DNA from 3 places in the Aurantivibrio plasticivorans genome. Region 2 is predicted to be linked to each of the others. Evidence: predicted binding sites of a transcription regulator. Region 2 holds the regulator's gene; each other region holds the start of a gene.
What was found. The regulator FliA, encoded in region 2, starts transcription of late flagellar genes. The targets are predictions, from matches to a motif close to TAAAGTTATNNNNNNNNCGGCCGATANCC.
Positions count from the first base shown of each region.

Region 1: the regulator FliA is predicted to act here: its motif matches at 4,219-4,247, upstream of ACZ5NB_RS07345 (DUF5610 domain-containing protein).
Region 3: the regulator FliA is predicted to act here: its motif matches at 1,503-1,531, upstream of ACZ5NB_RS06375 (flagellar protein MotY).

Region 1 is NZ_AP036020.1:1,646,793-1,657,320, reverse strand. Features, by position in the region: gene ACZ5NB_RS07365 (transglycosylase SLT domain-containing protein) at 1-734, shown strand, start outside; gene ACZ5NB_RS07360 (hypothetical protein) at 924-1,487, shown strand; gene ACZ5NB_RS07355 (chemotaxis protein CheV) at 1,536-2,489, opposite strand; gene ACZ5NB_RS07350 (glutaredoxin family protein) at 2,579-2,827, opposite strand; gene ACZ5NB_RS07345 (DUF5610 domain-containing protein) at 2,894-4,165, opposite strand; gene ACZ5NB_RS07340 (FHA domain-containing protein) at 4,319-5,224, opposite strand; gene ACZ5NB_RS07335 (PP2C family protein-serine/threonine phosphatase) at 5,501-6,355, shown strand; gene ACZ5NB_RS07330 (SUMF1/EgtB/PvdO family nonheme iron enzyme) at 6,445-8,826, shown strand; gene uvrB (excinuclease ABC subunit UvrB) at 8,838-10,528, opposite strand, start outside.
Region 2 is NZ_AP036020.1:2,466,798-2,477,325, forward strand. Features, by position in the region: gene ACZ5NB_RS11125 (ParA family protein) at 1-132, opposite strand, end outside; gene motD (flagellar motor protein MotD) at 197-1,282, opposite strand; gene ACZ5NB_RS11135 (flagellar motor protein) at 1,362-2,105, opposite strand; gene ACZ5NB_RS11140 (protein-glutamate methylesterase/protein-glutamine glutaminase) at 2,391-3,452, opposite strand; gene ACZ5NB_RS11145 (chemotaxis protein CheA) at 3,603-6,041, opposite strand; gene ACZ5NB_RS11150 (protein phosphatase CheZ) at 6,052-6,846, opposite strand; gene cheY (chemotaxis response regulator CheY) at 6,872-7,258, opposite strand; gene ACZ5NB_RS11160 (RNA polymerase sigma factor FliA) at 7,432-8,178, opposite strand; gene ACZ5NB_RS11165 (MinD/ParA family protein) at 8,190-9,023, opposite strand; gene ACZ5NB_RS11170 (hypothetical protein) at 9,099-10,528, opposite strand, start outside.
Region 3 is NZ_AP036020.1:1,416,841-1,427,368, reverse strand. Features, by position in the region: gene ACZ5NB_RS06380 (argininosuccinate synthase) at 1-317, opposite strand, end outside; gene ACZ5NB_RS06375 (flagellar protein MotY) at 503-1,417, opposite strand; gene pyrC (dihydroorotase) at 1,620-2,657, shown strand; gene rnt (ribonuclease T) at 2,726-3,340, shown strand; gene ACZ5NB_RS06360 (hypothetical protein) at 3,355-4,161, opposite strand; gene ACZ5NB_RS06355 (DUF2878 domain-containing protein) at 4,154-4,684, opposite strand; gene ACZ5NB_RS06350 (class I SAM-dependent methyltransferase) at 4,697-5,956, opposite strand; gene ACZ5NB_RS06345 (DUF1365 domain-containing protein) at 5,985-6,830, opposite strand; gene ACZ5NB_RS06340 (NAD(P)/FAD-dependent oxidoreductase) at 6,844-8,151, opposite strand; gene ACZ5NB_RS06335 (SDR family NAD(P)-dependent oxidoreductase) at 8,148-8,942, opposite strand; gene ACZ5NB_RS06330 (nuclear transport factor 2 family protein) at 8,945-9,376, opposite strand; gene ACZ5NB_RS06325 (sigma-70 family RNA polymerase sigma factor) at 9,583-10,170, shown strand; gene ACZ5NB_RS06320 (ChrR family anti-sigma-E factor) at 10,175-10,528, shown strand, end outside.

The sequences.
Region 1 (10,528 bases), 820 kb from region 2:
GTAATCTACCGGCAATGCAACGTGCCTATGAATTACTTGAGATAGGCAATCTGCGCGATGCACGCCGTGAATGGTATTACGCAACCAAAGATATGGAGCCTGATCAGCTACTCGCCGCTGGAAAATTAGCTGATCAGTGGGGATGGCACCGAAAAACCATTCAAGCGATGGCAGCTGCCCGTTATTGGGACGATTTAAAATTACGATTCCCGCTCGCCTACCAAAGCGAAGTCGAAGTGGCTTCAAAAGCCACCCATATTGAGAGCCCATTGCTTTTCGCCATTGCTCGCCAAGAAAGTGCCTTTGCCGCGGACGCCAAATCTTCTGTCGGTGCCATGGGCTTGATGCAACTAATGCCCGCAACCGCCAAACAAACGGCACGACGTAATGGAATAAAGTATCGGTATTGGGACTTAATTAAACCCGAGCACAATATCGCTCTTGGCAGCCGCTATCTCGATCAATTGTTAGAGCAATTTAACGGAAATCGCGTCCTTGCTGCGGCTGCCTATAATGCAGGCCCTCACCGTGTTAAACAGTGGCTGGCGAAAACAGATTCTGAACTTCCAAACGATGTGTGGATCGAGACCATTCCCTTTAAAGAGACGCGCGGTTACGTACAAAATGTTCTCTCCTACTCTCTGATCTACAGCTATCGCTTAGGCGAAAGCGCGCCACTGCTGCAAGCACACGAACTATTGCCGCCAAAACAGTCCCTGCGGAATACAAAATAACCATAATCAAATTATTTTGATTATGGTTTAAATCTTCAATGCATATTTTCAAGATTTTCTTTCTCTTATCGGACAGTTGTCTATCCTTAGATAAGGCGGTCAGTTTTCCGCATTAACCAGCTAATAAAATGGTAGTCGTACTCCATTGCTGTCTAAACGCTCACTATAGAATTTACTGCGAATATGAATATGGACTCGTTCAAACAAAGCTCAGAATCACAAACAGCTCCCTCAGATGTGATGACTCACGATGCTTGGGTACATACACGCGAAACTGTCACCATGCTCTATCTCGCCATTTGCCAAATAGAGACTTCTATCGTTGAGAGCAATACCTCAGTACAACAACTGACTGACACTTTTACCCGCCTAGCAGGGCAAACACTCGGCAGCAATGTTGAAAAAGACAGTGATGGCAACCCTATCTGGACGACTGAAGAAATGCGCGAGCGCATTAACGAAGCCATTACCGCTTTCCAATTTTATGACCGCATCAGCCAACGACTCGATCATGTTTCTCGTGGGCTTGAAAGGATGACAAAAATTTTTAGCGACCTAAACTCGCTTAACGATATTGGCAGCTGGGAACAGATCAAAGAAGAAGTACGCGAAAGCTATTCGATGGAATGCGAGCGCGCCATGTTCGAGAAAATAGTCAGCGGGGCAAGTGTTGAAGAAGCCTTGGCCACCTACCGAGAATTACTGCACAAACAAGACGATCAAGAAGACGAAGATGATATAGAGCTCTTTTAGAGCTCTAAAAGAAAGTTACTACAGAAATCGCTTGATTCTGAAAGCATTCTATTGATCTTTTGGTTTCACACCTAATCTCACACGCACGCGCTCTTGAACACGCTCCGCCAATAAGTCTGGAGTGAACTTCGATAAAAAATCATCACACCCAACTTTTTCCACCATTGCTTTGTTAAAGCTACCACTTAACGAGGTGTGAAGCACAATGTACAAATCTTTCAGACTAGGGTCGTTGCGTATTTCGTGGGTAAGACGGTAGCCATCCATCTCAGGCATTTCAGCATCCGTAATTACCATAAACACCTTGTCATGCGGGTTAACACCAGTGGCGACCCACTCTTTCAGTAGACTTAACGCCATCAAACCATCTTGCACCGCAATCAACCCAACGCCAAGATTCTGCAGCGTTTCTTTTACTTGACTCATTGCTGTAGGTGAATCGTCGACAAATAATACTTTGAGCTCAGCATCGCGCGCCAGGTTCGCCAACTCCGCGTCCAAAACATCGTCTGAAACCGATGTGTCATACGGCACAATATCAGACAATACCCGCTCAACATCGAGAATTTCAACAATACGATCGTCCACTTGAGTGATTGCCGTCAGGTAGTGTTTTTTCCCCGCACCCTTTGGCGGAGGCATGATGGTATCCCAGTTTAAATTCACAATTCGATCGACGGCGCCGACCAAGAAACCCTGTACGCTCTGGTTGTATTCAGTAACAATGAGGTTACATTGACTCATATCCGCCATCGGCCTTCTGCCAATCGCTGCACTTAAATCTATAACAGGAATGGTGCGATTCCGCAGGTGTGTTACGCCACAAACCAAAGGGTTTCGTTGTGGCATAGCAACCAGAGGGGGAACGCTCATCACCTCTTTGATTTTGAATACGTTAAGCGCAAACATCTGCTGACCGTTCAAACAGAACATCAACAGTTCGAGTCGGTTTTCACCTACCAGCTGGGTACGAGAATCGACGGAAGCGAGTATTTTCGACATAATAATGCTAATTCTTGGTATCTACTTTGAAGTGTAGACCCAAAAATTCGCGATAGCCGAAAAATAAACGACGCGGAGCGCATCAAATACTAGGAGATACGCGAATTGAGTAGCAAACGAACTTGGGATTCGTCGAAGGGCCAGTAAAGCTTTTCTCCAGACTTTTCATATTCTAATACTGGAATAGATGTGCCGTAGAGTTCCATTAATTGATCAGAGTCGGCAATATCGACCTCTGATAACGTAAAATTTGTGTTCGCAAGAATTGGCCAAAGAATCTCCTTGGCATGATCACACAAATGACAGCCTAGCGTGGAATAAAGTATCAATTGCTGCATAATTTGGCCCGACAAAAAGCCGACATTTTAACACGCAGAAATAGCGTTCGTCAGAATGATGAAGCGTTAGCTGTTCGCTTCGGGCAGAGCGTCTAGTATGTCACCAACAAAGCGCTCGAATCGCGATGGCGACTCGGCCTCTTCATGTGCTTGATATAATTGCTCAAAACGACCGGCCAGATCGCTAATTAAACGCGCTGGATCTGCAAAGGGATGAGCTGCATCAACAGCATCCAATACACCGCGAGCGAAATCTCCAACAGGTAATAAACTGTTTGAAAATCCGGTTCCGCCATTATCAGCAGCAGGCGACGCGGGCAGGAACTGCTGATAAGCTGCCGTGACGCGCTCTACTTCTACCTGACGCAGGTTCAACGAGTAACCAACAATCTCCTGCTGATCATAGCCTAGATTTACGGCTTGATTGAACGCACCTTCAACATCGCCAGAAAAAAACGTTTGTGAAAGATCTTCCACTCGCCCCAGCAAATCATTGATTGCCGACATTTCGTCAGCATTTAAATCGCCGTCGACGGAAAAAGAAAAGCGCGATGAATCTTGGCTGTTACTGGAAAATTGCTCGAATGCGCCACTGAAATGGTCACCATTCGTACCCTCTTGGTTAAAAGCACCATAGCGGTATTGCGCAACATACAGCGATTTTGAACTCGCTTGGATGGTAACAGTGTCGCCTTCTGCTGTTTCCACTTCAAATTCAAAGCTACTGGATTGACCGTAACGGACCTCGCCAAAGCCTGCCTCTAATGCGGCACCAACTGTCGAGCGAGCTGGCTCTGGCTCCTCGGTGCGAGCAAGATAGCGTTCCTTCAGATCGTCTATCCCGGCGGTCACGAGTTCGTAGGTCTTGCCAATATCTTCATTAATCTCTGGCGATAGAAACCCCAATGACTCAAGCTTCTCCTTTGCCTCAGCAAAACCCTGCTTAAACCCTGCCAGGCCCTCTTCCAAACGCTGCGAAATTTCCTCTGTGCTAGCTCCCTTTTGAATGTCTTGCTTCACTCGGTGCTCAATGAATCCGAGAATGTTGTTAGCTACATTTTCAGCCGATGTCGCAGGCAACAACTCCGTTGCCCCTACTTTCACACCACGATTAGCAAGAAATTCGTAGGTTTTCTCTAACTGTTTTTCAAAAGCCGCAAAACCCGCTTTGCGAAGGCTCCCCCCCTGCCCATTCGAATGCTCGCTAGAAGCCCCAGAATGGAGCCTGTTAACGTTTGCCTGATGATGACGGCCACCTTGCTGTGCGTGCTGCAAACCCTCTCGACCGGACAACAGTCGGCTAAGGTCTGAAGGTTGTGTAAATGGCAGAATGTGCATGGCAATCCCCTAGCGTTAGAGCCTACTGCTCGACAAATGGCAGCGATTGCTAGGGTTATCGGCTAGATTGCGGAGACCTTAATACTAAATTGCCCACGTGGCGCCTCACATCACGGGTGGAAGGGATATTGGCACCTCAATGTTCACTAGCTCTTAAAAAGTGATTAAGCCTTGCTGAACACCGACCGCCACGGCAGCCGCTATGCCGAGGATGAGAACCCCAAGGATCAAGCCAAACTTCGACTTGGGTTCTGGGGTCGAATAATCTGTGCCAAATTCGTCAGAATCAGACCAGTCGCTCGACTCTTCCGCTATCGGCAATGCTCCGGTATTACCTTTAACAGCATGAACAGGTGCCTTGTGTTGCTTAGCCGCCGCCTTTTGTGGCGCTGGGGTCTGTTGATTAGCAGGCCGAACCGTTGTTTTATCCAAATCCTGTGACGGCCCAATGACTCCAAAACTGAGCGTATCAAAGCGCAAATCGTCGCCACGGTTGACGCGAGACTCGGTTATCCTCTCTCCGTTGAGGTAAGTCCCATTCGCCGAGCCAAGATCTTTGACATACAGTAAACCTTCATTCACCGTTAATTGTGCGTGACGACGTGATAAGTGCGCGGCAGCTAAAGTAATGTCGCATTCGTTAGAACGACCAATAACGGTTGTTGCTTTGATGCTAAACACTCGATTGGCTAACGCGGTGCTATTCGCCTTTAACGCCCAGCCAGTACTTGGGGGAGCTTTCTTGGCAGATTTAGGTGCTACCGGTCGATCCGACTTAGGGTCAACAATTTGCAGAATTGTCTTACCAATAATAATTTCGTCGTTGATAGACAACGGCGCAGTATGATTAATCGCTTTACGATTGACGTATACAGGTTTGTTACCGGAAACGTTAACGATATTTAGACTTTCATACTTCACCGTGATTTCGGCATGTGCGTCCGCCACATTGGGATCATCAACCACAAGATCGTTGCCACTGGCACGACCAATGGTTACTTTTGGTTCTACAAGCCACACCGCATTGAGCTTATTATTTTTAAAGCGGATCTTAAGCATGAGTAACGCCCTGTTTTTAAGCTCTTTGTTGCTGGCATTGGCTTTGTTTAAGCATTCGAGCCAGAAAATAAAGAACTACACTGCTGTTATTTGTATCTAACTTGACCACCAGTGCGGCATGTTGGATGCGTGATAATTTAACAAAAGGATTTGATAATTCAATAGCTTAGAGACAAAATGTAGATTAAAGGAACCGCTGGTTAACGCCAACACAGCGGAAGAACAATCAGTAAATTGTTGCCCAAGTGTGAACTAATTCGCAATCTAGGACCCTGAATGGCCATAATAAAAAGCAGCGCTGTCACCGATAAAGGACTACAGCGAGGCAATAACGAAGACAGCTATATAAGTCTTCCCGAACAGGGTCTTTGGGTTATTGCCGACGGCATGGGTGGTCATGACGCCGGTGAAGTCGCCAGTGCAATCGTTGTCGAGACCATTCAAAAAGAACGACTCGATGAACGTTCATTAGCTGATGCTATTCAACGCTCGCATCAGTCGGTTTTAGAAGCTGTGGAAAATGGCACCGGTGCGAAAGGCATGGGTTCGACAGTGGTCGCGTTGGAAACTAGTGAGACTGAATACCAGGTTTCCTGGGTCGGAGACAGTCGTGCCTATCTGTGGACGCCAGACAAATCAGGCGGCACGTTAGAGCAACTCACAACTGACCACTCTTACGTGCAAATGCTCCTAGCCACAGGCGCCATTAGTGAAGAAGATGTCGCCACCCACCCTGATAAAAATATTATCACGCAATGTATCGGTTCAACCGATGTTGACGCTGTAAAAGTCGATTCAGTGCACGGCAAATGGCAAAGCGGCCAATGGGTATTATTGTGTAGCGATGGACTGACCGATGAAGTCTCCGATGAAAATATTGCGCAAACACTCTGCGAAAGTAGAACAACAGATCAAGCGGCAACCGCGTTGATGAAGTTAGCTCTCGATCACGGCGGTAGAGACAACATTACACTTCTACTCGTTGAAGCACCGAGACAGCAGCATTCAGCAATCGCATTTTTACAAGACTGGCTGCCCTCCTTATCGGGCAAGCCAACCGTCGATCATAGTATCTATGGTATTACTCTCTTGTGTTTTATCTTATTGTGCTACTGGCTTTGGATGGTGTAGTCGCATCTATTTTAACCAAGCATATAGATCAAACTTCATTGAGTTTATTAATAATTAAAATAATCTAAGAAAGGTTATAAACCGCGCACATGCAAATTCCTGGTTACAAAATTCTGCGCAAAATAAACCAGGGCGGTATGTCTACTGTTTACCTTGCTATTCAGCTCAGCGTCGGGCGTGAAGTTGCACTTAAAGTCATGTCGCCAGTACTCAATGCAGATCCAGTATTTGGAGAGCGTTTTCAGCGTGAGGCCAACATTGTTGGGCAATTATCTCACCCCAATATTGTGTCCATTTATGATATTGGCCGCTACAAAGGTTTGAATTACATTGCGATGGACTATCTTCCTGGCGGAACAGTCCATGAGAAAATGGTTCAAGGGTTAGACACGGCGGGCACATTATCCGTATTGCGCCAAATTGCTCACGCCCTAGATGTCGCACACCGGAAAGGTTATGTACATCGGGATATCAAGCCAGAAAACATCCTGTTTCGCGACGATGGAACTGCGGTATTAACCGATTTCGGTGTCGCCAAAGCCGCGTCGGCGTCGACACAAGTGACGAACGCGGGCACCGTGGTTGGAACCCCGCATTATATGAGCCCAGAACAGTCGCGGGGAATGCCTCTCGACGGCCGTTCAGATCTATACAGTTTAGGGGTTGTACTCTACGAAATGTTGACGGGGTCTGTACCCTTTCAAGGGGAAGAGTCTGTTGCTATCGCTATCAAGCACCTCACCGAACCTGTTCCGAAGTTGCCTGGTCAGCACGCCGTGTTACAACCTCTCATCGATAAATTATTGGCTAAAAATGCCAATGATCGTTTTCAAACGGGTGCCGAATTAGTTGCCGCTATCGATATATTAGAGGAAACCCTTTCGGGGTTCCCGAATCGAAAAACACCTTATACAGACCCCGCCAGCATGAATGTCATGGCGCTGTTTAAGGCCCTCGTGCTCACAAGTATCGCAGCACTGCGCATCAAGTGGATGCAGCTAACAGAACGGCTCTTTAGCTGGCGCTGGACGCCTTCACGCGGCCTCTATAAGCGCCCTCAGGTGAATGTTACTGAGGTCTACTTCAGCAGCGACCCTAGCCTTGAAACCCGCGACACCGTGGTCTCAACTCGCGTAAGAAAAGCAGCACACTATCAAGAGGTAGGCGCACGCCAAATTAGTATCATTACGCGTTTTTTTACCATTGTTTTGATTTTGGGCGTTATGTGGAGTGCGTTCAGTGTGGGCTTTACTAAACTCATTGAGCCACGTCATTCCGTTTATGCCAGTGGCATGGGAAAAATTATTCATGTCACAGCATCTGTCATCGAAAGCTACGCTGACGAGCTGCTCGGTCGCGATCAGGTAGCGATCGAGTCGCCACCTGCTACGCCGAGTATACCCACCATCGTCGAACAGCCCGCGCCACAGCAACAAATAGAGCCTGAGGCGGTAGACACTCATGACTCAAGTGACGTTACTGACGTGACTGATGACGAACCACCGACGGTCACGGAGTTGGTGACATACCACCTCAATGTCACACCTAAACCTAACAACGCACGAATAAGAGTCCTTAATATCAAAGAGCGCTTTCATCAAGGAATGCGATTAGAGCCCGGCCGCTATTTAATCGAAACGTCACGCCCGGGCTATATCACCGAGAAACAATGGATAAACATTAATGATGAAGACTACCAGCATATTGTCTCACTAAAAGTTGACTATCAACCGGGTGACAAAATTCGGGATACGCTGGCCGATGGCTCTCAAGCCCCCTCGTTGGTCGTTGTACCCACAGGAGAATTTTTGATGGGTCATAAAGGTGAAGCAAACGCTTCACCCCAACATTCCGTGAGCATTAATACACCGTTTGCAATAGGTCAATTTGAGGTAACATTTGTTGATTACGATAAGTTTGCGAAAGCGACAAGCCGACCACTTCCTAGCGACAACAATTGGGGACGAGCCAATCGGCCAGTTATCAACGTAAGCTGGCAGGACGCCTACGAATATACCCAATGGTTAAGCCAGCAAACCGGCGCTCAATACCGCTTACCTTCCGAATCAGAATGGGAGTACATTCACCGCGGAGGAACCGAGACTAATTACTGGTGGGGGAATGGAAAGCCGGAGCAACATGCAAACTGTAAGCGTGGGTGTGATTCAGATTACACCAGCCTCTTCAAAGCAAAGACGGCTCCAGTAGGAAGTTTTCCTGCGAACCGTTATGCCGTTATGGATACAGCTGGAAACGTTGCTGAATGGACACTGGATTGCTATCAACCGCATTACATGGGTGCCCCCACAGATGGTCAAGCAGTGGAAAATGAAAGCTGCACCAAACGGGCTATCCGTGGTGGCGCTGCAAATGATTCAGCGAAAAAATTGTTTAGCTATTCACGTGACGGAGAGAAATCACATACAACTAGCGAATGGATCGGCTTTCGAATTCTTAGAGAATTGAACTAACACGTTATCCTTTAAGATGCGTTCAATTTGAGCTTCTCGATACGATCGCGCAGCGCTGCCGCCTCTTCAAACTCCAAGTTTTTGGCATGCTCGAACATTTGTTTCTCTAATTGATCGATCAACTTCCAGACATCTTTCCCACTCAGTGCATCAACATCATACTCTGCGTATTTCTGCGCAACTGTTTGACGTTTTTGCTTGGGCCCTTTCCCAGGGTTATAGGTCGCCTCGAGAATATCAACCACTCGCTTGGTTATACCTTGCGGTGTAATATTGTGTTCTTCGTTATGTGCGATTTGTTTTTTACGACGCCGTTCAGTTTCTGCTATCGCTCGCTCCATTGACCCTGTCATGCCGTCTGCATATAAAATTGCTTTACCATGAACATTCCGTGCAGCACGACCAATTGTTTGAATCAGTGATCGATCTGAACGTAAAAAACCCTCTTTATCTGCATCAAAAATAGCCACCAGAGATACCTCTGGCATATCCAAGCCTTCTCGCAAGAGGTTAATTCCGACGAGCACATCGAACTTACCTAAACGCAAGTCACGAATAATCTCAACGCGCTCTACGGTATCTATATCAGAGTGCAAATAGCGCACGCGAACACCCTGCTCATCCAAATATTCAGACAAGTTTTCCGCCATACGTTTGGTGAGCACTGTGATCAAGACACGTTCATCAAGCGCTACACATCGCTTAATTTCAGACAGGACGTCATCCACCTGCGTACTGGCGGGACGCACCTCAATCTCTGGGTCGACTAATCCGGTTGGTCGTACCACTTGCTCAACCACTTGCGCTGCGTGCTCTTCCTCGTATGGCCCTGGAGTGGCTGATACAAAAATCATTTGCGGCGCTAACCGCTCCCATTCATCAAATCTCATCGGTCGATTATCTAACGCCGAGGGCAACCGAAATCCGTATTCAACCAACGTTTCTTTTCTTGAACGATCTCCACGATACATTCCGCCAATTTGAGGCACTGACACATGGCTTTCGTCAATAATTAGCAACGCATCAGACGGCAGATAATCAAATAGTGTTGGCGGTGCTTCACCTGGATTTCTACCAGATAAATATCGCGAGTAGTTTTCGATACCCGTGCAATAACCCAGCTCGCGCATCATTTCGATATCATAGCGTGTGCGCTGTTCTAACCGTTGCGCTTCCACGAGCTTGTCTTCCTTGCGCAAAAACTCTAAGCGTTCGCCTAACTCCGCTTCAATTTTGTCGATCGCATCGAGAACTGTTTGCCGAGGCGTCACGTAATGCGATTTAGGGTAAATCGTAAATCGAGCAACTTTTTGTAGCACTTCGCCCGTCAATGGATCGAATAAAGATAAGTTTTCGATTTCATCATCGAACAGTTCAACGCGAATCGCTTCGCGGTCTGAATCTGCGGGGTAGATATCGATCACATCGCCGCGCACGCGATAGGTCGCGCGACGGAAATCCATATCATTTCGGTTGTATTGTAATTCAGCTAAGCGCCGTAAAATGGCGCGTTGATCAATGCGATCACCTCTCACCAGGTGAAGCACCATTTTGAAGTATGACTCTGGATCACCCAAACCATAAATTGCAGAAACTGTGGCTACGATCAACGCATCTTTTCGTTCCATCAATGCCTTAGTCGCCGACAGCCGCATTTGCTCGATATGTTCGTTAATTGATGCATCTTTTTCGATAAAGGTAT
Region 2 (10,528 bases):
CAATGAGCAGTGGGGATCTAGGTCAACCAGTAAAACGCGCTTGCCAGCGTTTGCCGCTAAACAAGCCAGACTCAAGGCGGTGGTAGTTTTTCCAACACCACCTTTTTGATTAAGAACGGACCATGTGATCATCTCAGGCCTTGAAATACTTATGAAGAAACATCAACGTGAAATTAAACCAATACCGTTGTCTTACTTAGCGATCTTGTTCCACTGTACTTTCATTAGTGACTGGCTCAGCTGGAGGATTAACTCTTTGCAACTCAGGGTCACTACTAAACAATAGACCGCCATTCTCCAACGGTATAGGTTTTATCAGAGGTGCCACATCGGCACTATCGCGATCAGTTGCATTAGTCCCTTGACTATCTATGGTGTCCGCCTGGTTTGATATCTCTGCATCAATGGTTGACAGTCCATCTGTTGATACAGTGTCTAATTGATTCACAGCACCTCCAGAAAAATCTTGCAGTTGCTGACCGGAAATCGACGGCCGCTCATTCGTTTGACGAGAGACCATCACGATAACGCGACGATTTTTGGCTCTACCCTGCTCTGATTCATTGTCGGCAATGGGTCTGTGCTCACCGTAACCAACAGCACTTAATCGATCAGGAGAGACACCATTGTTCGCCAACAGCTTAACCACAGATGCCGCCCTAGCTGACGACAGCTCCCAGTTATTCTTAAAACGACGATTACTTATAGGGACGTTATCGGTAAAACCTTCTACTTGAACGGGGTTGTTAGTGTCAGACAACAGGGTAGCTATTTCTTCAAAGATCCCCTTAGCTTGCAAACTGGGATCGGCGCTAGCAGAGGGAAATAGAATACTCGATTTTAATTCGATCTCTAGCCACATCTCGTTGCCCGTCACTGACAATAAATTATCATCGATTAAATCCAAAAACCGCTCATTAAAATTATTGGATAGCTGAACCAAATCCGCTGTTTTAGATTGCTCTGCGGACTGTGTCGGCACTTCATTGGGGTCTACATCCCCAGTATTGGTTTGATCTTCAGCTCCTTTACCATTTCGCTCTATGACAGAAGGATCGTTTGATAACGTAGGATCACCGACTTGTATCGGGTTGATAGCCGATGCCGGCACATCAAACGCTTTAATCAATTCACTGGAAAGCACTCTGTATTTGCCTTCATTCACGTGTGATATGGAGTACATCACAACGAAAAACGCAAACAACAAAGTGACGAAATCTGAATAGGAAACCAGCCACCGATCATGGTTTACATCTAAATCTACTGTCGGACGTCTTCGCATATTAGTTTCGTTTCACAAAACGTTGGTACTCCAACGGATGCATGCTCTTTTGAATGGATTCTATTGGACTTATGCTAAATCAAGGGTGAAGATAGCCGTCAAGCTTGACCTCAATTGCTTTTGGATTTTCACCTTCCGCGATAGAAATAATCCCCTCAATCATCAGCTCGCGAAATTGCGATTGCTGGTGGATACACTGCTTCAGCTTGTTAGCTATTGGGATCAACAATAGGTTAGCGAAACCAACACCGTAAATAGTAGCGACGAAAGCAATGGCTATCCCTGGTCCGAGCTCATTCGGATCTGCGAGGTTACGCATTACATGGATAAGACCTATAACCGCGCCGATAATCCCTATTGTCGGGGAATAACCTCCCATACTTTCGTAAAACTTGATGGCATCCTGGTCGCGCTGTTCACTCACAAACAAATCTGTTTCGAGCACACGCCGAATAGCATCTGGTTCACTGCCATCCACTAACAGTTGAAGGCCTTTCCGAGCGAAGCTGTCCCGTTCGGTTTCAGCCATCTGCTCCAAACCCAGCAGACCTTCTTTGCGTGCCGAGTTCGACCACTTGACGACTCGCTTAATGCCGTCAGCAAACATCTGTTTAGGGGGCACAGCCACCCAAGGAAGCATCTGTACAGCTCGCTGCAATGATTGTTGAGGGGTCTGCAGCATGGCTGCGCCCAATGTCCCACCGAATACGATAATCGCCGCCGGGCCATTGATAAGCGATTGCCATGAGCCACCCTCGAGAAAATTACCTCCCAAGAGCGCCCCAAATCCAATGAGCACACCAATTAGGCTCAAGATATCCATAGTGACAATTTTCCTTGCACGTATTTTCCTTAGTGCGGTTAATGCAAATTGCAGACCCGCATGGCCCATTTGAAATATTTCAGCGCGTAAAACACATCTCAAAATGCTCAAATGCAGTAAAAACTGGTATTTATTGGAGGATTGCTTGGGTTTGAAGCGATTTTGCTTATGCTAAGACACCGATTGCCGCTGCGAGCCTACAACTAAATAATCGTCGCCCAAGCAACAAAAGGAAGGTAGATGAGAGGAACGTCAAAAAATAGACGGGAAGAAATTAATAGAGCGTTAACGAAACGCCTGGGCGAGCTTCGGACCAATCTCCGATAGGCTGATCACAGAATCAGTTAAATTAGCCTTGGCAACAGCCATCGGCATACCGTAGATAATGCAGCTCGCTTCGTCCTGAGACCAAACGATGGCGCCTTTTCCTTTGAGCAGTCTCGCACCTTCACAACCATCGGCACCCATTCCAGTTAAGATAATCGCAAGCGTTTTTGCACCGCTGCTATTCGCCGCAGAACCGAAGGTTATATCGACGCTGGGTCGATAATTCACTCGCTCATCACCCGGCAATACCTTTACACTGCCGCGCTGTTGCGCATCGATCATTAGTTGCTTACCACCTGGAGCCAATAAAACAGCACCAGGTGATAAACGATCACCATCTTCCGCTTCCTTAACACTAACCTGACATTGCTTGTCCAAGCGTTCAGCAAACGCTTTGGTAAAATTCTCAGGCATGTGCTGAACCACGATAATCGGCACGGGGAAATTACTTGGCAGTTTCGTCAATACATCGGTTACCGCGACGGGCCCACCGGTTGATGCACCGATGACAACGATATCGACTTTATTCCTAAGATTTGACGCTACAGCCGCTCGTGGTGGTGATTTCACTTCACTAGACGAGGAATCATTTTTCGGCGCTGGTATCGATCGACTAACTCGCTGATTCTTAACAATATCAAGCAAACGCTGATGTAAACGCTTTTTTAGCGCAGCGGAGTTTCTTGAAACTTCACCAAAATCCTTAGTAATAAAATCAACAGCACCTGCTGCTAACGCATCAAGGGTGATGCGAGCGCCTTCGAAAGTCATTGAAGAAAACATCAAAATAGGTACAGGTCGCTTGGCCATGATTTCTTTGACTGCAACGACGCCGTTCAATACCGGCATTTCGTAGTCCATCGTAATTAAATCTGGCTTCAAACTATCGGCTTTATCAATTGCCTCACGCCCATTGGCGGCTATACCCACCACCTCCAATTCTGGGTGCTCATTGATAATTTCTTTTAAGCGATTTTGAAAAAAGTTCGAATCGTCAACAACAAGGACTTTATAAGGCATGTTGACTCTCCATCAAATCGAAGAACATGCCGCGTATTGTTTTTATGGTAGTTAGATCTATTTCAACCAGCACGTCGCATGCCCTACGCTTCGTCCAAGATACATTAACAATGCGATATGGTGACATTACCTTCCCAATGTGGCCGGCTTCTATAAACCAGATTGTGCGTAACGTTTTAACATACTTGGCACATCCAAAATAAGTGCAATTGTGCCATCTCCTGTGATTGTCGCTCCCGCCATACCCGGAGTGCCATGAAGCATTTTGCCAAGTGGTTTGATAACGACCTCTTCTTGGCCTATCAATTGGTCAACGACAAAACCTACTCGTTGGGTTCCAACTGAGACAATAACAACATGCGCTGATTTGGGATCCGGCTGTGTACTGTGTTTATGCACTAGCCAGCGTTTGAGATGAAAAATCGGAATCGCACGATCGCGAATTGTGACGCACTCTTGTCCATCAACAATATTTGCTTTGGTTAAATCCATATGGAATATCTCATTCACACTCACCAGCGGAAGCGCAAACGTTTGTTCAGACAGCATAATCATTAAGGTTGGCATAATTGCCAGCGTGAGTGGCACCTTGATAATGATCCGGCTTCCTTCACCTTTTTTCGAGGTGATTTCAATGGAACCATTCAACTGTGTGATCTTTGTTTTCACCACATCCATCCCGACGCCACGTCCCGAAACATCAGAAATTTCTGTTTTAGTTGAAAATCCAGGAGCGAAAATCAGGTCAAAAGCTTCCGAATCACTCAAGCGAGCAACGGTATCTTCATCATAAATACCTTTTTCAACCGCTTTCTGGCGTAACGCATCGGGGTCCATACCGGCCCCGTCATCCGTTATCGACAAGAGGATATGGTCACCCTCTTGTTCCGCTGCAAGGACAACTTTTCCTACGCGACTTTTTCCAGATTCTTCTCTTATCGCAGGTGCTTCAATACCGTGATCGACCGCATTACGCACTAAGTGAACCAACGGATCCGCAAGCGCCTCAACCAAGTTTTTATCTAAGTCAGTATCCTCGCCTTGCAGCTCAAGATTAATCTCTTTTTTCAGGTTACGAGCCAAATCTCGAACCACGCGAGGAAAACGGCCGAAGACTTTCTTGATCGGTTGCATCCGCGTTTTCATAACTGATGATTGCAAATCTGCTGTCACCACATCTAGGTTGGCTACCGCTTTCGATAATGCTTCATCGGTACTATCGACCCCTAATCGAACCAAACGGTTTCGAACCAGCACTAGCTCGCCTACCATATTCATGATGTCGTCTAAGCGCTGGGTATCGACGCGTACCGTCGTTTCAGTTGCGGCAATGTTTGCTTGGGGTGAATCTTTTGGCTTTAATGCCGCAGCGGGCTTAGCGGCTGCACTTGGAGCAGGTTTTGCGGCGCTTGCAGCACTAGGTTTAGCCTCGGGTTTCTTGGGTTCTGGCTTTTTAGCTGCGGGTGATTCGGATTTCGGGGCAGACGCCGGAGGCTCTTGCGCTTTGCCGGAAGGCGCTGATGTCGCCTTTTCAGACGAGGGCTTGCTTGCACCAGTTTCCGTCTTGCCGCTTGCACTTGGCTGTTGTCCTTTGCCGTGCAACTGGTCGAGAAGCGCTTCAAATTCGTCTTCAGTGATTAATTCATCGCTGCCACCTGAACCCGCAGTAGTCGACGGAGCCGGAGACTCAGCTTTGCTTTCAGTAGCAGGCGCAGGTGTCGACGAGGCATCAGGTTTTGGCGCATTTCCTTTACCATGAAGCTGATCTAATAAAGCTTCGAATTCGTCTTCCGTAATTTCATCGCTGCCGGTTGAACTGCCAGCGGTGGGTGCAGCCGGAGAAGCGGCTTCTTCTGCGGGGGTGCTCGAGTTTGCTGCTGTATCTTCAACACCAGGGCCTTTGCCTTTACCGTGCAATTGATCTAGCAATGCATCAAATTCGTCTTCCGTAATTTCATCGCTTGACGAACTCGTCGCCATAGACTCAGCGGGCGTCTCGACGGCGGATGTCTCTGTGGGCTTGTCTAGGTCAGTGTTTTTGGGGTCGATTGCATCGAGAAGATCTTCAAATTCTTCATCAGTGATTTCATCGTCAGCTACACCGCTAGGCTCTGATGTAGCTGACGCCGCTCCAGCGACTGGCGTAGATTCTGGTTCACTGTCACTTGTTTCTGCGGCCTCAACAGACTCGCCTATATCTTCACAATTAACCAAACGTTCTAGTGACGCAATGAGGTCCGGCGACGCTGCTTCTGGCTTTTCAAATTGCTGTATTTGTTGAAATTGGGCATTAATGGCATCCAGTGCACTAAGCACCACATCCATTAATTCTGGCGTTACGCTGCGCTTACCATTACGTAGAATATCGAAAAGGTTTTCTGTCACATGGCAGCATTCGACCATGGGATCTAGCTGCAAGAAGCCTGCTCCGCCTTTGACAGTATGAAAGCCGCGAAAAATGGCATTCAGTAAGTCTCTATCGTCAGGGCTCTGCTCTAACTCAACCAACTGTTCCGACAACTGTTCAAGAATCTCTCCGGCTTCTACTAGGAAGTCCTGAAGGATATCTTCGTCATCTCCGAAACCCATTTACCGCTCCTTAGAAACCCAAGCTGGACAATAGATCGTCCACTTCATCTTGGCCTTTAACAACATCGTCCCGCTTTTCAGCATGTATTTGCGGGCCTTCACCTTTGCTATCAATCGCTCTGACTTCATCGCCCTTAACTTCATTGGTCACCAGCCCGGTAACTTGTTCTACCTGACTGGCAACACGGACTAGTTTGACCAGCTCATTTTCGACATCATGAACCAGTGTAATGACACGTTTTAATACTTGCCCGGTAAGGTCCTGAAACCCTTGCTCTAACACTATCGACTGCATATTTTCATTCAATTGAGTAGTGCCATCACACATCTGTTGTAAGAACTCATCCATACGTTGGTACAACCCGGCAAATTCTTCTTTGCTCATTTCTCGCCGACGTAAACGCAGCCAATCATCACGCAGACTATTTGCCTCTTGCCCTAAATTCATAGCAATAGGTGCAGAAGCTTCGACCATATCCATGGTCTTGTCGGCTGCTTGCTGAGTTAGGTTAATGACGTAATTGAGACGATCAGTTGCATCGTGTATTTCGGAGCTTTCAATATTGGGAGGTTCAGAGCTTAGATCGCCGTCAACATGGAAATTGACAATGGCGTCATGTAAGCCTCGTGTAAGCTTACCGACGGAACTGAATATGTGCTTGTCCCTTGCCTCGATCATATTGCATATCAAAGTAGAGGCATCCTGGAAACTATCGTTTTCTAGCTTATCGATTAATAGCTTTGCGCAGTCCTGAAGCTCCGATATAAAGGTAGGATTGTTCTTTAATTCGTAATGATTATCCATGCCCGAAGAATTCCCAAATTAGCGACTAGCTATCAACTCGCTCAAAGATTTTGTCTATTTTTTCTTTGAGAACTTGTGCGGTGAATGGCTTGACCACATAACCATTGACGCCCGCCTGTGCAGCTTCAATAATTTGGTCGCGTTTTGCCTCTGCAGTAACCATTAAGGTCGGCAACGACGCCAGGCTTTCATCAGCTCTAATTTCTTTTAAGAGCTCTATACCTGTCATACCCGGCATATTCCAATCCGTCACGAGAAAGTCAAAATCACCTGACTTCAGCATAGGCAGTGCTGTACTGCCATCATCAGCCTCATGTGTATTGGTAAAACCTAGGTCTCTCAATAAATTTTTAATAATCCGCCGCATTGTTGAAAAGTCATCAACAATTAGGATTTTCATGCCCTTGTCCAAAGCAACCTCCATCAATTCCCCACGAAGGGGTCCCATCTAATTAATAGTCTAGTAGCTGATTTACGGGTATCCAGTTTTTAACAAGGAATTGTTCTCGGCTTGGTTATAAATATTCGTAATGATGTAAATTTGGAGATTCTTTATCCAAATTCACCAGTCGAGGTAGATTTAAATCAGTTGGCTGACTGCCAGTCTGTTAGGCGGGAACGGAGCCGTAGCGCGGCTTGGCTGTGAATTTGGCTTACCCTCGATTCACTGACCCCAATGATCTGTCCAATTTCTTTGAGGTTTAGCTCTTCATCATAGTAAAGCGCTAACACCAGGCGCTCTCTTTCGGGTAACTGACCGATCGCTTCCGCGAGCGACCGTTTAAGTGCCTCCTGCTGAATGCCTTCGTCTGGGTTTACTAACGGCTGGCTCGGCGTATTCTCTTCGAGAGAGACGCCGTCTTCGTTATATGCTTCATCAAAGCTGTATAGACGACTTGATACCGAGTCGTGCAGGATAGAATGATATTCCTCCAGTTCCATCCCCAACTCTTCCGCCACTTCCTGATCCGTCGCGTCGCGCCCCGTACGTGCTTCTACGGCATTAATAGCATCGCTAATCTTACGACTATTACGGTGCACACTCCGCGGGACCCAGTCACCTCGACGCATCTCATCGACGATTGCACCGCGAATACGAATGCCCGCATAGGTTTCAAAACTCGCACCTTTACTGGCATCGTATTTTTTCGATGCTTCAAGCAAGCCAATCATGCCCGCCTGGATAAGGTCTTCGACCTGAACACAAGGAGGCATACGCATCATCATATGGTGGGCTATCCGCTTCACTAGGGGCGCATAGTCCTCCACGTTGACACTTACTTGATTAGTTGGGGCTTTGTCATACGTCGACAAACCGTAGTTTCCTACCATTGTTTGGGAACCTAGTAACTCACATTCGCTACACTCGGACTAACCATGTGCTCAACAAAAAATTCGAGGTGCCCTGTTGCCGAGCTTGCACGAGGCCATTCATCAACTTTATGGGCTAAAGAACGAATGGCTTGCGATGCTTTGCAACGTGGTGCGAAGGTCAACAAAGGTTGTTGTTTTTGCACGGCTGAACGAACATTTTCATCGAACGGAATATGGCCAACATACTGTAGTGCCACATCGAGAAAACGTTCACACGCCGCATTCAGTTTATTAAAGAGCGACTTACCTTCTTGGGTTGTACGCGTCATATTAGCGACGACTTTAAACCGAAACATGTCGTGTTCTTTGTTCAAAAGTTTTATCAACGCATAGGCATCAGTAATCGATGAGGGCTCGTCACACACGACAACGATGACTTCCTGACTGGCGCGCACAAAGCTGATGACGTTATCCGATATTCCTGCTGCGGTATCAACAATTAAGACATCAAGCTGGTCCCCTAGCTCTGCAAAACCATTAATGAGTGCCGCATGTTCTTGCGTGCTTAAACTAGCCATATGACGCACACCGGATGAGGCAGGGACAATCCTTACGCCCCCAGGACCATTGACAATGACTTCCTGCATTGACGCATCGCCCTTGATGACATCTGACAGATTTTTCTTGGGTTTTAAACCCAACAGTACATCGACATTGGCTAGCCCAAGGTCTGCATCCAATAGCAAAACTCGGCGCTGCATTTCCGCTAACGCGATACTTAAATTGACCGCTAAATTGGTTTTACCTACACCGCCCTTACCGCCTGTAACGGCTATCACTTGAATGGGGCTCGAGTAACTCACAAACAACTCCTCAGCTAAAATTAGCGCCTTTGACCAGTATAGATGCTTCCCACCAGTTTCCTAGAATTCACACCATTAGGGTGCGACAGCTCTCTGTACCGGAACATTTTGTAGACTTTTCGCCATCTGCGACGCTACCTTATGTCCAGCATTCACAGCAGATTTTTCTGTATTCAACGTAGACTTGTGGGAAAGTATTTTTTTCGACTTGACGTAACGCTGACCGCTTTCCTTCAAAAGGGACACCGCCTTAGTAATCAATTGATGCGCTCGAGCCATAGTGACATCTTGAGGCATACTTGCACCTTGAGTGGTATAGGCGATGGGAATATCAGCATTAATCAGGACACCAAGCACTTCACCCAAACTCGCCGTTTCATCCAACTTAGTGATGACACACCCACGGAGGTTAGCCCGTTTAAAATTATGCGTAGCGGCCTTCAATAACTGCACCTGCGTATTGGCAGACAAGACAAGGATATTTTCAACTTGGGGCAACTGACGTAATTCACGAAGTTGGTATTTAAGATTTTTTCCCTGGCAATTTGCACCTTCTGTATCAATCAATACCAGTTTATGATCGGCTAAATCTTGCAACACATATTCCAGTTTATTTTTTTCATTCACTTCGTAGACCGAAACGTTAAGGATAGAGCCCAATCTCCGTAAGCGGTGATTGCCTCCCGAGTCCGGCGATGCCATAGTCACAATCGCCACACCAGAGCTGCCGTGCTCTAACACATAGCGCGATGCTAATTTAGACACTGCGGCGGTTTTACCGGCACCAGAAGGCCCCACAAAAGCGAAGAATCCGCCATTACCAATGACATCTTTTCCAACAACCGGAATGTCATGCGAGATGGTGGCTAATGATTTTGCCCAGTTGCTGTTTAGCGATAGATCACTTGAGACCTCCGCTAAACATTTACTAATACTAACGTCGCTCATCCCTAATTGTTGCAGTCTACGCTTGATCGTCGTTCTCATGGTATTGCCGACAATTTTTGCTCGCCGCTCAGCGACAAGCTGAGCTTTTTCTTCTGCGAATTGGCGGGCTTGCTCTTCCACTTTTCGTTCCGCTTCACGCGCTTGTGCTGCCGTTTGTTCGGACATGACCGCCAACTGATCGCGTAAGAACTCCCGCATATCACCAATTTCATTTTTTAGCTGACTAAACTGTTCATCGAATATTTCATCGATAAACACACCGTCATCATCTACGATATCGGACGTATCATTTGCCGCTGGCGTGACGTAGGTATTTGGGTCGAGATGAAACACAATATCGGCTTCGCTTTGCTGGTAGCTATAGGAACCTAGCTGAAGCTGGTTCACGGGCTGGGGTTGCTCAATCGGTTCCTCGGGAACTACCTCAACCTCATCGATTGCAGGCGAAACAGGTATTTCTATATGGCTTGAACCATCGTCTACAGACGTTGGTTCGGCAGCACCGAATAATTGATTGACGCTGTCATTGTCTGTCCCCCCGATAGAGCATTGCTCTT
Region 3 (10,528 bases), 1.0 Mb from region 2:
AATCGCTTAGCGATTAACGGACGCGCGATTGATGTACCGAGCAGGTATTCGCCTTCATAAATGGTGTTTGCACGAAACATTGGAAACACGTAGTCACGCACAAACTCTTCTTGCAAATCATCAATGTAAATTTCTTTCACGCCCAAGGCTTCTGCCTTTGCACGAGCGGGCTCGACCTCTTCCCCTTGCCCGATATCCGCAGTAAATGTCACCACTTCGCAATCGTAGGTTTCTTGCAACCAGCGAACAATCACTGAGGTATCCAACCCACCTGAATAAGCGAGGACGACTTTTTTAATGGATGCATTTGCAGACATGAACTTCTCCAACGGACGGAAATGAGACATCGAGGCGATTTGATCGCACGATTGCACGCGAGTGAATAAGCGTAAGGCCGGACAGATGACAGCGCAATCGAACGAGCGAGCCGGTGATCGGCGCGCATTGTAGCGGGAAACCTACAGCAAGTGTAGAGCTAGTGGCAGATTGGGATGGATCTTACTTAGCGAGAGGCCATTTGATCAGTTTCATCAGGGAATTCCGGCTCCTCATCAGAACTCCCTTTCACCAAGCGGATGGTCACCCGGCGGTTTTGTGCTCGCCCTTTCCTGGTCTGGTTACTGGCCACGGGATACCTTTCTCCATGCCAGCGAGTAACGATCATCTCAGGGGGGACGCCCCTAGCCACCAAAAATTTGGTCACCATTTCGGCCCGTTCCCGTGCCAGCTCAAAATTCTCTACTCGAGATCCTAGGCTGTCGGTATGGCCGTCAACGTAAAACTGGCTAATCTCACCATCGGCTTTAAAGTACAAACCAATATTATCGAGTTTCTCAACCTCCGATGGGTTTAGCGCTTCCTTACTAGAGCCAAAATAAATACTGGTACGCTCTATCTGCTCAAAATTGACCGGCAACAGCCCGGACAAACAACCAAGATAGCGATCATAGGCCGCCCGGAAGTTGACGGCAGAAATAGCAACCTCAACGGATTTTTCAGCGCCGTACCACGGTCTCCGCGTGAAAACGACTTCCATCCCTTGATGCAATTCTGTCAGTACCCGTTGAGATAAACGCGTATCTAAGCGAATAGGGGTGTTTCCCTGGCGAACCTGTACATACCCCATATCCTTGCCAGCGGCATGCTTAACCCACACAGGAGCATGGGATTTAAGTGATGCCTGCCCGCTTTTTAAGCGTGGGGTATCAGAGTCGATGACAAAGCGCTGAGACTCACCGGCTCGCTGATAAAACACTGCATCACCGTAGAACTCGATCCCATGAACCAACCGGCATTCGAAAATCGAAACATTAACCACCCACTCAGACTCGGTAATGTCGGTATCGTATTTAACGGCCAGGCAGGACGTACTCCATGCCACTATGCCAACCAACAAAATAACCACGAATCGCAACATCAACCGTTTAACTCCACCAAAACCAGCACCCGCCGTCGCAACCTGCCGTACTAGAGCACAACACAACAAACCCAGGTATTGTTATAGGTATCGGCCGAAGATGCCTGTGCTTTAACGGCCTTTTTCGGTAGGATGCGCCTTCGCCACACAGCATCCAAACGTGTCGCGATCGTATGCATAAACTATAGGTAATCTCACCATCATGAGCGCAGAACTGACCATTACCCGCCCAGACGACTGGCACATTCACCTCCGGGATGGTGCAACACTGAAAGACACTGTCCGAGATGCTGCACGTTATATGGGGCGGGCCATTGTCATGCCAAATTTAGTTCCTCCAGTGACAACCACTGAGCAAGCTTTGGCCTACCGAGATCGCATCACAGCTGAAATCCCCCAAGGCTCAAGCTTCCAGCCCCTGATGGTGCTCTATCTCACCGATAACACTACGCCTGACACCATTCGCCAAGCGAGCGAAGCAGGCATCGTCGCATGCAAGCTTTACCCTGCGGGGGCTACAACGAATTCAGATGCCGGAGTCACCAACATCCGCAGCATTTACCCAGCATTGGAAGAGATGGAAAAAGTCGGCATGAAGTTGCTCGTGCACGGCGAAGTTACCCATGATGACATTGATATTTTTGACCGCGAGCAGGTATTCATCGACCAAGTGTTAAAACCACTCACAAACCAATTTCCCGGTTTGAAAGTCGTCCTTGAGCATATCTCCACAGAAGATGCCGTCGATTTTGTTACTGCCGCAAACAACAACATCGCTGCTACAGTAACTGCACACCACTTATTATTTAATCGCAATGCGCTGCTAGTCGGCGGCATCCGGCCTCATTACTATTGCTTACCCATTTTGAAAAGCAACCAACACCAGCAGGCTTTAATCAAGGCCGCCACCAGTGGCAATCCGAAGTTCTTCCTTGGTACCGATTCCGCCCCTCACGCCATTAATAAAAAAGAGATCGCATGCGGCTGCGCCGGTTGCTACACCGCTTACACGGCCATAGAAATGTACGCTGAGGCATTCGAACGTGCCGGCGCTCTCGACAACCTCGAAGCATTTGCCAGCCATTTTGGCCCGGATTTTTACGGTCTACCACGCAACAATGACAGTATTACTCTCGTGAAATCCGCATGGCAAATCCCCGAAACACTCGCTCTTGGTGAGCAACATGTCGCTCCACTCTGCGCAGGCGAGACACTTCAATGGCGTATTGCCACCCTTTAATTGGTTATATTTAGGATACACTTTTGAGCGCAAATACTGCCGACAACCAGGACGAACCGAAAACATTAATGGCATCACGCTTCCGTGGTTTTTTACCCGTAGTGATTGATGTAGAAACCGGAGGGTTTAGCTCGCAGACCGATGCGCTGTTAGAAATCGCTGCGGTCCCACTGGAGATGGATGATAACGGCACCCTCTTTCCCGGCGACGTCCTTGATTTTCATGTAGAGCCTTTCGAAGGATCCAATATCGAGCAAGCAGCGCTGGACTTTACAGGGATTGATTTAGATTCGCCTGACCGCCCAGCGGAACCCGAAGAAATTGTCATTAGCGAACTTTGCCGACCTATTCGAAAAGCGGTCAAAGCGGCTGGCTGCAATCGCGCGGTAGTGGTTGGCCATAACGCGCATTTTGATTTGGGTTTTCTAAATGCGGCGGTTGAGCGCTGCGAAATAAAACGTAACCCGTTCCACCCTTTCTCCTGCTTTGATACCGCCACCCTTGGTGGTCTAGCTTATGGTCAAACGGTATTAGCCAAAGCTTGTATCGCTAGTGGTATTGAGTTTAGCAACAGTGACGCGCACTCAGCTGCCTACGATGCGCAAAAAACCGCCGAGCTTTTCTGCCGCATCGTTAATCAGTGGAAGTCCTTGGGTGGCTGGCCGCTGCCAGAAAACAACTAACGCGAACAATATCGCTAGTCGAAATTGTAACTTGGGTACTTATAGTCAATATCAACCGACATGTAATCGCCCGACGCGTTTGCGATATTCCCCAAACCTGAAAATTTCATCAACCGTTGACTTTCTGCATCGTAGTCAACTCGAATTGGGGCAACAAAACGCCTCAACAACCAAGAAGATGGCGCAGCTTCAAAACATCTCGCCTCTCGATTTTCAGCACAAGATACAGACGCCAGTCGAAATGAGTAGCTGGACAACCTCGAAGGGACGAGAAACTGGAAATCTATGTCGTCCTCTACACTCATGCTCCAATTGTTTCTAACCAAGCCATCAAAACCAGCATCAACAACTATACTATCGTCAACACTCAACGCTTGCGTTCTTTCGCCTTCATTTACTGTTTCACGGTATGTGATACTCAGCTGATTATCATTCAACCTTTTTACAGACACTACTTCGCCTACAAGGTAGTTGTATTGAAACACGGCTGGCCGTGTTGCTAATTCACCGTAACGCAACTTTTTAAAGGCAATAATTTTGCTTTGATCATCGCGATACACCACTGAATGAGAGCCAGCTGCTCCTCGCGAATAATGGTATTCGGTGTATAGATGCTGGCCAGTTTTCCTATCGCGCGCATTACCGATAAGATAGGGAAGTTCATACTCAGCGGCAGCAAGCCACTCCTTTTCCAACAATAGTGTTGTGTTGAGATCCTGAGCCGATAACACTGCCGGACAGAAACTTAGCACCAGGTAAGTTACAACGCTGCACAAACCTAAAATCTGATTGTGTCGATATTGCAAAAAGCGCTCACGCATTGGCACAACCTCGGTCGGAGGTGAATGACTCAGTAATCCAAAGCATAGCGGGCAACATCAAAGCCCAGCAGCATGCAACAGTTAGCATCGATATCTCCGCTGACAGTCCGAAACTAACCCCCGTCAGTTTAGCGCCAGAAAAATACGACAGAGGTGCAAACAGAAAGGCCAGGATAACGCTAAGCGATTTTTTAGAGACAAGCCAATTCAGGCTGCGAACGAGTAACGTCGCAAACATTATCCAAATCGACACTAACCAGAGAGGAATTAAAACGCCGCCCGAAAACTCGAAGACACCCATCAAACCCAAGAGTTGATCCATCACGCAACCGGCAACTGACACAACACCAACAACAAACCACTCAGCTCGAGAAAAGGCGGACAGAAGCTGGTTGGCAATCAACACCATGACCAGCGCGACCAAAACCACGAGGCTGCTATCATAAAAAAATAGGGACAAGAACCAACCCACTTGAAAAATCACGGCGTTTCCGACATTGACAACCCAAGAAGCTTGGTTCATTGAACTATCTCACTAGGCTATTCTAGCTTGCGGTTTTGCCAACAAAATTTGTGCTGTACTGATCACCCTTTCCGCGAAACCTCCTTCGCAGTAACACAGATAAAACTCCCACATGCGCGCAAACTCATCACCAAAGCCTTGATTCTTGACCTCTGCTAGACGTTTGTTAAATCGATGCCGCCACTCTTTCAACGTGCGCGCGTAATCGTTGGTAATGTCATGCAAACCAACAATTTGCATATCCGTATCCTTCGACACATGCTGAGCTATAACCTCATTCGAGGGAAGACAGCCGCCAGGGAAAATATACTTTTGAATAAAGTCCACAGCCTTTAATGCGGCATGATAACGTTGATCGGGAATAGTGATGGCCTGAATCAACATCAAACCATCTTCTTTCAGCAAACGACTACACTGCGAGAAATAACTTTGATAATACTGATGACCGACTGCCTCTATCATTTCTATCGACACTATCTTGTCAAAACGGCCTTCGAGTTCTCTGTAATCTTTCAGTAAAACCTGAATTTTTCCAGACAATCCGAGCTGCTCGACTCGGCGAGAAGCATATTCAAACTGCCGTTGAGAAATCGTTGTGGTAGTCACTCGACAACCATAGTGCTGAGCCGCATAAATAGCCATACCACCCCAGCCCGTGCCGATTTCCAACAAATGATCATTTTCGTTAAGTTTCAACTTTTCACAAATAACACGCAGCTTATTAACCGCTGCTTTATCAAGCGAGGTGTGCTGATCATCATATATCGCAGATGAATACATCATTTCCTGATCTAAGAACAGTTCAAAAAAATCGTTCCCCAAGTCGTAATGGGCACCTATGTTTTTCTTTGAACCAGTCAACGTATTAATATTCGCTAACCGCAGAATCCAATTAGACACTTTCGATCCTATTGACATATCGCCATCAAGTTTTTCAACGATAGACATATTCAATACCATAATGCGAATCACATTGGTTAGATCAGGAGTTGTCCAGTCACCCTGCATATAACTTTCACCGGATCCAATCGTTCCGCGCATCAATACATTTAAATAAGCAGCAGGATTTCGAACCTGAATTTTTGCAACCAGATCTCCCTCTTTCTTCGGGGACCCAAACGAAAAAACCTCACCACCTTCCTCAACAATCAAACTGCCCACCCGAAGATTTTCAAACACTTTAAATACCGCTTTCCTCGCGATGCGTTCTTTCATCGAAGCCGGCTTCACTGATACGGAGGGTTGTTTTAAAAGACTTTGGGTTACCTGCATACTAATCACCTAATTAAAACTCTATAAACTATCGCTCAGGGTGAGGGACAAATGAAACACCTTTGATGCGCAGTTTCAACGCCTGCCAATAGATGGCACCAAACACTTTCATGGTCATCAGGGGGTACATTAAGATTTGCTTAGTCAACACCCCTTTCGATATGGGCACACGTGTAAGGTTTAAGTTTGCATAAAACTGCCTTTTCTTGCCCTGCCAATTCGACAACCCAATTTTCAATTCACTTCCTGGCTTACCACCCACCCAACGGTACACCATATCCATATCGAAAAAGGGAGATACGTGCATTGATTTTTCAAAAGATTTACGCTGAACATCATTACTTGGATCACATTCAAGCACGTATCTGCATTTTTCTCTCCACGGTGTATTGGTGACTTCAAGAACGATGAAGCGAAGTGATTCTTGTTGATCAAAACAGTAGTAGCAGGAGATTGGGTTGATAATAAAACCAAAGTAACGCAGGTTAGTTAGAACGCGAACACTCCCGGAAAACGACTGCCCTGTACTGCGGAAAATTTCATCCACCACCGCGTCGTAGATCGTCTCTTGAGGATTACCAATAAAGTCCTTTCGGCGCATCCAACTTAGGTTAAACGTCTTGTTCGACCAGAGTCGACTCGTCGAGAAAATTGTATCGATCTCATCCAAATCGAGATACATCATGAATACGCGATAACTAAAATAGTGCCTCTTAGGGCTGACTCGACAATGTTCCAGCGTGCCTTTATAGATGGCACTTTGATAACAATCGGTAACGCCAGAATCATCGACCGTTAGTGGCCTAGCTTCACTTACGCTGTTACTCACACGCTTCAACGATATCTCAGCACTATTCATTAAGTTACTATTCATTAAGTCACTCTACTTAATTCCAATCTACACCCAACGCCTTAGCTACTCGCTTCGCGCTTACTACACCGTCCTCGTGAAATCCGTTACCCCAGTATGCACCGCAAAACCACGTATTGTTGACCCCATTAATATCAGACCATCGACTTTGAGCGAGAACGGAGTCCATAGAAAATGAGGGGTGCGCGTAATTAAACTTCCCTATCACTTGGTTGGGGTCAATCTTTTCATCAGCGTTCAACGTGACACAGTAAGTTTTTGGCTGATCAAAACCTTGCAATATATTCATATTGTAGGTGAGTATTGCTGCATCTTGACGTTTTGAACTCAGATGATAGTTCCAAGCCGCCCAAGTTTTTCTATTGTTCGGCAGAATAGATTCATCGGTATGCAAAACAACCGAATTGTCCTTATACGGAATAGAGGCGAGTATTTCTGATTCTTCTTTGGATATATCGTGTAGGAGCTTAATTGCCTGGTCGCTATGGCAAGCCAGAATAACGTGGTCAAATGTTTCAACGTTGCCGCCTTTGAATAAGATCTTAACCTTCCCTTCGGTACGCGACACGCTCTCTATTGACGAAGCAGTGACAATACAATCACTAAACTGTTGAGTTAGTGGGCGGAGATACTGCGACGAACCACCCTTGATGACTCTCCACTGAGGCCTATTGTTAACACTTAATAGGCCGTGATTTTTAAAGAACTTCACAAAAAACAGTAGCGGCATTTTCATCACCATATCGTGCGACGCCGACCAAATTGCAGCGCACATAGGTACGAGATAATGCGAAGTAAACAAACCTGAATAGTTATTTTTGTGAAGATATTCGCCTAAGGTTGTGCCTGGATCAATTTGGCCGTTATCAAGGTCAGCAACGGCTTGCTTGTTAAAGCGCAGTATGTTCGACAGCATCACCCAGTATTGGTAACTCAACAAATTCTTTCTTTGCGCGAACAGCGTATTCAGGTTCTCACCACTATACTCAAGCCCGGTATCCTGGCAACTAACACTGAATGTCATATCCGTCGGCTGATTTTCAACACCTAACTCAGTTAATAATTGAATAAAATTTGGGTAGGTCCAGTCGTTATACACGATAAATCCGGTATCGACATGCAACGTCTCTCCATTAACGTCAACCGGGATGGTTGCAGTATGACCTCCAATTCTCGTGTCTTCTTCAAACACACGAATATTGAACCGGTCTTGTCCAGAGGCCGTTTTACCCCCATGCTGTCGCAGCAGGTAAGCAACGGTTAATCCAGATACACCGGCCCCGATAATTGCTACGTTGAGCGGTTTCGAATTTAAATCTGTCACTTAGCCGGCTCCTTCTGTGTTTCTCGGCTTAATTTGTTTACTGCTAACCAGTGCCAAAGCTTAGGAAAACACCTCAGACTATAGAGCAATACGGCAAAACGCTTGGGAAAGGTAATCAAGCGTCGTTTTTCTTTCATCTCTTTCACAATGCATTTAACAGCAGACTCCGTAGAGACAATAAAAGGCATAGAAAAATCATTGGCGTCGGTCATAGGCGTCTTCACAAAGCCCGGCTGTATAATGCTGACTGCGATATTCGTCTCGGCTAAATCTATTCGAAGAGACTCAAAAAAATAATGGACGGCAGCTTTAGAAGCTCCATAAGCCTCCGCTCTGGGGAATGGCACAACGTTCGCCAGAGAAGAAGTTACCAGTATTTGGCGAGATCGACTGGAGGATTTTTCTAGCAGCGGTAGCGCATTGGAAACTGTATTGACCGCACCAAAGTAATTAACATCCATTACCCTTTTCATCGCATCCCAATCAGGGGTATCGATATCAAAGTATTCGCACACTCCAGCATTGATGATTACTCTGTCAATATAACCAAATTTGGCGTCAATCCAGTCTTTAGCATCCTGCATCTGTTGCTGATCGGTAACATCGCAAGTCAGAACGTGGATACCACTAGATTGAGCAGCAAGTTCCTCTAATGCTTGGTTATTCCTGGCAGTGGCCACTATGGTATTGCCGCTTCTCGATAACGTCCTGGCAAGTGCTTGCCCGATACCACTCGAGGCGCCAGTGATCCAGATCACCTCTCCTTGCATCATTGTTGGTCCTTGAATCATTGCTAGCGCTCCGCCAAGTTACGTTTTAACCAACGAATACATCGTCCAATCACCGGAACATGCTCGTAGAGCATTGCCCCCATATCGTAAAAGTCCTCGTGATAACTTATACCGTCTTTCCCGAATTGCAGTTGAGTCACGCCACGTAACGTCAGTGGATGTCCCTTTTGAATTTTGGGATGGCTAAAGTGCATGTCCCACTTGATATACGCTGCGTTGTCGAGAACGAGTTCGTCTAGAAATTCAAACCGACACTCTTCGACGTTTTCGCATAGATCCGCGAAATAATGGTGAAGCGCCGCACGCCCCTTGATCGAATGGATGGGGTCTGTGAATACCACGTCTTTCGCATAAATGACGTCTAACTTTCCCAACTCATGGTCTGAAAAATGGGTATAGAACTGTTTAAATTCTGAGAACATTTGCTCCGGCATAAGCGCCTCGTAAACTTGATACTCTGTCGCACTTCTACGCCCTGCTGCCTGGTTCGGATCACATGCGTTATAGAGTGATCCAACCCTCATCTATGACCGTATACCGTCTACAAGTGGCTTGATGTGTGGGTGGTTTAATGGAAGCTCACTTAGCAAGCACGATTATTCGCTAGGATAAGAGAGACTGCGCAGCTAATATGCGACACATGACTAATTCATCTGATAAGGATCAAGAAAAGGCGCTTGCCAACCAACATTGGACAAGCATCCTGGCGCGGATCAGCGAACGCGATGCGGAAGCCTTTAGCCTCTTTTTCGATCATTTTTCGCCGCGCGTTAAGGCCTTTTGCCTCGCTAAACAACCAGGCGCCAATCTGCTGGCTGAAGAGCTAGTGCAAGAAGTGATGATTAAGGTGTGGGACAAAAGCCATCTGTTCAACCCTAAACTGGCTAGCGTCACAACGTGGCTGTTCACACTGACTCGAAACTGCCAAATTGATCATTTCAGGCGCAACAAGAACCATCTTTATCAAAACCTTGAAGCGGATGACTTGTGGTACGAATATGACACCGCACCAGATCCATTTTTAGCCATTCAGCAGCATAAGTCGGACTTGAACGTTCACCAGTCGCTCAAGGAATTGCCCAGAGAGCAGCACGACGTGCTCGAGAAAGTTTACATACAGGGCCGCACCCAGCAGCAAGCGGCGGAGGAACTTGGCGTTCCTCTCGGCACCGTCAAGTCGCGCGTTCGACTTGCGGTAGCAAAGTTAGAGAAGATGTTGAGGTCTTAACGTCATGACAAACGAGTCAATCCTACACCACCCTTCACAAGAGCTACTCGTCAGCTATGCGGCTGGATCATGTAGCACCAGTCAGGCTTTGTGCATCGCCACACATTTAGAGTTTTGTGCTAAGTGTCGAGCGTTACACAATCGCAACAATGCGATTGGCGGCGCTCTGCTAGACACTGCCGCATCAAGTACTCACAGTGTTAGCTCTATCAACCCTCGTAGTAAATCCCGAGTCATGGAACTGATTGCCAATCGTCAGACCGAGGGGGGGCAAGCGTTAGCGCCCCAAACACCGGAGCCTTTGACGAAAACAGAGCCCTCGCCAAGAAACCAGCTCACACCCAGCAAACAAAGTGCA